2 linked regions of the Desulfitobacterium hafniense DCB-2 genome follow. The protein of the gene in region 1 interacts with the protein of each later gene in a pairwise test. Links are inferred from orthologs where the notes say so. Each region holds a gene or a part of one and is shown in the gene's direction. Other genes may lie near its edges.

Region 1 (2,988 bases):
AGTTACCATAGATATAATGCTCAGCAATGCAACTCTCCGCCCATTTACTTTTCGCAAATATGAAGAAGCCCCTGATCAAAGATGGTCTTAACGTGATCATCCGCAAGGGAGTAGTAAACAACCTTCCCGGATTTACGGTAGTTGACCAGCTTTGACTGTTTCAGCACTCTAAGTTGATGTGAGATTGAGGATTTGGTCATGCCCAAAAGCACGGCAATATCGCAAACACACATCTCGGCACGGAATAAAGCGCAGAGAATTTTCACCCGTGTCGAATCGCCAAACACCTTGAATAAATCCGCAAGATCGATCAGGTTATCTTCATCAGGCATATGCTCCCTGACATCTGCAACCACATCCTCGTGGATTGTATTACAATCACATCTGTCAAAATCAGCGGTATAGGCGCACATAAAACATTCACCTCCAGATTGAACGATTGAGCCATTGTTCAATCAAAAGTATAAACTTAATGTATTGACATGTCAATCATATCTTACTGCAAGCAGCAATTTGCTCAAATGTTGCAGCGCTGCATCATTTGCACTAACCCTAAAACTCGAGAACAGCAAATTTTATGCAGATTTTACCTTTCCACGATTTTCCTTTAACATAACGGCCCTATACTTATAGGTGTACTACAATAAGTTTGGGAGGTAAGTTATGTTTAAGAATTTCAAAATGTCCAAGCGCTTCCTGGCATCATCGCTCTGTCTGGTCATGGCCTTATCTCTGGCCACAGGTGCCGTACTCGATAGCAGGCCGGCATCAGTAGTGGCAGCACAGCCTGCCGCAACAGCCAAAGCCGAAGTAACAGAAAAGACCCCCAAGTATATCTTTATGTTCATCGGGGATGGCATGGCAGCCGTACAAGTGAACTCAGCTCAAATTTACGGCGGAACCAATAAACATAATCAAATGGCTTTAGACAAAATGAACTTCCAGGATTTTGAGGCCGTTGGTTATCAAACCACTCAGGACGCCACATCCTTTGCACCGGACTCTGCATCCACAGCAACTTCCCTTTCCTCAGGATTTAAGACCTGGAGCGGAACCATTGGCCTAAAACCGGTGGGAAGTAAATCCGGAAACAAACCGGAAAATGTGGAAGGTACGATTCCCAAAACCATTGCCGAAAGACTTAAGGCCGAAAAAGGAATGAAGATCGGCATCATATCCACCGTAACCATCAACCATGCCACACCGGCAGCTTACTATGCCCATGTCGCTTCCCGAAACGACTATTATGACATCGCTCTGCAAATGGCAAACTCCGGCTTCGATTTCTTTGGCGGCGGAACCATCAGCCAGCCTACAGGAAAAGACAAAGATCAAAAAGATGCTTATGACGTTATGAAAGAAAAGGGCTACAAAATAGCTAAGACAAAAGAAGATATCCTGGCCCTTAACAGCCAATCAGGAAAAGCCTATGCAGTGACTCCGGTTACTCAGGACAGCGGCGCTATGCCCTATGCCATAGATAATAAAGATGGCGATTTAACTCTGGCTGATTTCGTAAAAAAAGGCATCGATGTTCTTGACAACGACAAAGGATTCTTCATGATGGCCGAATCAGGCAAGATTGACTGGGCAGGTCATGCTAATGATGCCAAAGCCAATATTGGTGATGTGATCGCCTTTGAAGAAGCTATCCAAGTCGCCATCGACTTTGCTGCCAAGCACCCTGAAGAGACCCTGATCATCGTTACCGGCGATCATGAAACAGGCGGCATGACCATCGGACAGGCAACAACCGGTTATGATACAGCTTTTCATATTTTAGAAAGCCAAAAGATATCTTATGTAGCCTTTGACGCTTTAATCAATAAGATGAAAGCAGACAATCCGTCCCTAAAATTTGACGACGTTATGCCCGTTATCACGGAAAGCTTCGGTCTTGTTAACAAAACCAAAAATGATATAAGCCGCCCCGGTGAGCCCAGCTATATGACCTTAGAATTATCTGATCGGGAAGTAGCTAAGCTAAAAAAGGCCTTTATGGAAACCATGAAAGACAAACCTACCGACAGCGAAGAAAATGATCTATTATACGGCGGTTATAATCCACTTTCCGTAACCTTAACTCATATTCTTAATAACAAAGCAGGTATCGGCTGGACCTCCTATTCCCACACAGGCGTACCGGTTCCAGTCTATGCAACAGGTGCCAGTGCCGAGCTGTTTAATGGTGCCTATGAAAATACCGCTGTGTACGACAAATTAGTCAAGGCTACAAATCTTAACTAGTCGTAACTTCAATAGATATCTAAATAAAGGAGTGTCGCAAAGCTACTTTTTAACATAGTCTGCGATGCTCCTTTTTCATTCCCGGATCGTCAATCCATTGCCAATTTGGGCGCAAAGGAAAGGAGCGCGACTTAAAGAAGATGCTTCAGAATATTAACAGAAAAGAATTGGTTTTTACTATTGTCATTTTAATAGCGATAGCGATTCTCACCTTATTGCCTACGGGATTTCAGAAACAAGAATACCACTTTACCGAAGGGGTTCGAGCCAAAGTCATTTCTGTCAATAATATAGGGGTACATAGTTCCGGGATTTATAACATAGGTGATCAAAGCGCCTTAATTGAAATAGAAACCGGCTCCCACAAAGGCGAACAGGTTCAGGCCAATAATATGCTCACCGGCAGCCTCTCCGTGGACAAAATATTTCAAGCAGGAGACAAGGCCTGGGTTCTGCTTGGATTTGATGAAGATAACAAGATCAACTTTGCCAATATGATCGATCACTACCGTATCGATAAGGAGATCCTTTTAATCGGAACCTTTGCCCTGGTTATCATCATATTTTCCGGATTTACCGGAGTTCGCACCTTGCTTTCCTTTACTTTTACACTATTATGTATCTGGAAGATTTTGATACCGGCAATGCTTTACGGCTATAATCCACTCATAGTTGCCCTCCTTGTGGGAAATGTACTTACTGTTGTTACCCTGCTCTCGGTAGCAGGATTCACCAGAAAAG
Region 2 (3,132 bases), 4.1 Mb from region 1 along the record:
AATTCGGTACCAAACCCATGTCCGTGGAAGAAGCCATTATGCAGATGAACCTGGTAGGACATAACTTCTACGCCTTCACCAACATGGATACCAATGTCATCAATGTGGTTTATCGCCGGAGATCAGGCGACTATGGTCTCTTGGAGCCCGAAGATTGAGATAAAATTGAATAGGATGATTAAAACGAATGGTCTACGAGGGTAGACCATTCTTGTGTGCATATGGTTGTTTCAGGACGTTCCTACAGAAATTAACAAGGGATTTGCTCTGGAGCGGGATGCTCTTGGCTTGCACCCTTTTGGTTAGAGTGATAAAATGAGTTGATACCCTTGGACAGATGGAAAGGTGGTCAATAATGGGTTTCTTAAATAAACTTTTTGATGACAATGCTCGTGAGGTTAAAAAGTATCAGAAAAAGATTGCTGCGATTAATGACTTGGAGCCGGAAATCAAGGCGTTGTCTGATGAACAGCTCCGTGCCAAGACCGATGAATTTAAACAACGGCTGGAGAATGGAGAGAGTCTGGACAGCCTTTTGCCTGAGGCGTTTGCAGTGGTTCGTGAGGCTTCCTGGCGTGTCAATGGACAACGGCACTATGATGTGCAGCTGATCGGGGGGATGGTCCTGCATGATGGCCGGATCGCCGAGATGCGTACTGGGGAAGGAAAAACATTGGTGGCAACCCTTCCATCCTATCTGAATGCTTTGACAGGCCGCGGTGTTCATATCGTTACCGTCAACGACTATCTTGCCCGGCGTGACAGCGAAATGATGGGCCGCATTCACCAGTTCCTGGGATTATCGGTGGGTCTGATCGTTCATGGCTTAAACTATGCTCAGCGGCGGGAAAGCTATGCTGCAGATATAACCTATGGTACCAATAATGAATTTGGCTTTGATTATTTGCGTGATAATATGGTGACCCGTCCTGATGGGTTGGTTCAGCGGGAACTTCATTATGCTATCGTCGACGAAGTGGACTCCATTTTAATCGACGAAGCCCGTACCCCGTTGATTATTTCCGGGGAGGCGGACAAGCCGACCGAGCTCTATAACCGGATTGCCATGATTATTCCCCGCTTAAAGCCGGAAGAAGATTATAATGTCAATGAAAAAGACCGGGTGGTCACCTTGACTGAACAAGGGGTCAGCCGGGTTGAAACCATGCTCTCCGTAGAGAATCTCTTTGACGATCTGCACACAGAGCTGGCTCATCATGTGAACCAGGGCTTAAAAGCCCATGCCCTCTTTAAACTGGATCGGGATTATGTGGTTAAGGACGGGCAGGTTATTATCGTTGATGAATTTACCGGACGTCTTATGTTTGGGCGCCGTTATTCGGAAGGATTGCATCAGGCGATTGAAGCTAAGGAAAAAGTGAAAATTGAAAAGGAATCTCAAACCTTAGCGACCATTACCTTCCAGAATTATTTCCGGATGTTTGAAAAACTTGCCGGTATGACCGGTACCGCTATGACGGAAGAACCGGAATTCAAAAAGATTTACAAATTAGACGTGGTGGAAATTCCCACTAATATGCCGATGATTCGTGAGGATCTGCCTGATGTGGTCTATCGGACTGAGGAAGGCAAGTTCAAGGCTGTCGTTGAGGAGATCATCGAACGCCACAAAAAAGGACAGCCGGTTCTGGTGGGAACCGTATCGGTGGAGAAGTCCGAGCGCTTAAGCAGTATGTTGGAGCGCCGCGGCATACCTCATCAAGTCCTGAATGCCAAGTTCCATGAGAAAGAAGCCGAAATCATTGCCGGAGCAGGCTTGAAGGGCATGGTGACCATCGCCACCAACATGGCGGGCCGTGGTACGGACATTATCCTGGGCGAAGAAGTAGCCCCACTGGGTGGTCTGCATATTATAGGTACAGAGCGCCACGAATCCCGCCGGATTGATAATCAGCTGCGCGGCCGTGCCGGACGTCAGGGAGACCCTGGTTCTTCCCAATTCTTCCTTTCTCTGGAAGATGATTTGATGCGCCTTTTTGGTGCGGATAATATCACCGGGATGATGGATAAATTAGGGATGGACGATTCCGTTCCCATTACCTCCAAGATGATCAGCCGCTCTGTAGAAACGGCTCAGCGCCGGGTGGAAAACAGAAACTTCGAAATTCGCAAGCATGTTCTTGATTATGATGATGTCATGAATCTGCAGCGGGAAGTCATCTATGCCCAACGCCGTCAGGTGCTGATGGGTGGCAACATTCAGGAGAGCATCGCCGATATGCTGGAAAAAGTGGTTCGGGAAACGGTGGATATGTTCGGCGCCCAGAGCCCCTATCCTGAAGAATGGGATCTTAACAGCTTCCTGGAGTATGTGGAAAATGTCTTCCTGCCCAATCATGATATTACAGCCGAGCAAGTAGGAAGCATGGAAAAAGAAGAGATCGTGGAAATGCTTCTGGAGAGAGCACAAGCCCATTACAAAACCCGTGAAACAGCTTTTGGCGAAGAGATCATGCGGGAAATCGAGCGGGCTGTGATGCTGCAGGTCGTGGACAAGAAGTGGATGGATCATTTGGATGCCATGGATATGCTCCGGGAAGGCATTGGCCTGAGAGCTTATGGGCAAAAGAACCCCTTGGTGGAATATCGCCGTGAGGCTTATGATATGTTCCAGGGCATGATCAGCTCAATTCAGGAAGACACCATCCGCTATATTATGAGAGTGACACCTCAGGTGACGGAGCAAAAACCGGAAGAACCTCAGCATGTCCGCACCAACCGGGATGAGGAACAGCCGGCCCGTCCGGTTCATAATGAGGGGCCCCAAATCGGCCGCAACGATCCCTGTCCCTGCGGCAGCGGCAAGAAATACAAGAAATGCTGCGGAGCAGACAGTTAGTACAAGGTTTGAATGTTTTTGAATGTTACCGAGTACTAGAATAGTTACACGTAAGGCATAATGAGGCCCTCGGCTCAATATGCCTTACTTTTCGAAAACCATAAGGTGGTGAAAGTTAAGTGATATTTGAATGGAAAAAAGAGCTGGAAAGTTTAGAAGTGCGCTTAGCAGATTTGAGGGTTTCACTTTGACGTCCCTCAGCGTGAGGATAAAATCAGTATTTTAGAGATTGAACTGCAAAGGCCGGACTTTTGGGATAATCCAGAAGGGGC

The links. The genes of interacting proteins can lie anywhere in the genome.
Region 2: the proteins of DHAF_RS04650 (region 1) and secA interact in binary tests that used the Escherichia coli proteins (3 or more experiments, as listed by UniProt). The link is inferred for Desulfitobacterium hafniense DCB-2 from one-to-one orthologs.

What each region holds. Positions count from the first base shown.
Region 1 is NC_011830.1:1,016,555-1,019,542, reverse strand. What follows is about bases 14-2,955. They hold DHAF_RS04650 (alkaline phosphatase), read left to right. Parts: upstream 14-663; coding sequence 664-2,247; downstream 2,248-2,955. Other genes in these bases: DHAF_RS04645 (YibE/F family protein), read left to right, coding at 2,388-2,955; DHAF_RS04655 (ArsR/SmtB family transcription factor), read right to left, coding at 45-413. Outside these bases: more of DHAF_RS04645, read left to right, coding at 2,956-2,988.
Region 2 is NC_011830.1:5,071,123-5,074,254, reverse strand. The notes cover bases 22-3,107. They hold secA (preprotein translocase subunit SecA), read left to right. Parts: upstream 22-355; coding sequence 356-2,860; downstream 2,861-3,107. Other genes in these bases: hpf (ribosome hibernation-promoting factor, HPF/YfiA family), read left to right, coding at 22-158. Outside these bases: more of hpf, read left to right, coding at 1-21. UniProt on the Escherichia coli protein: Required for protein export, interacts with the SecYEG preprotein conducting channel.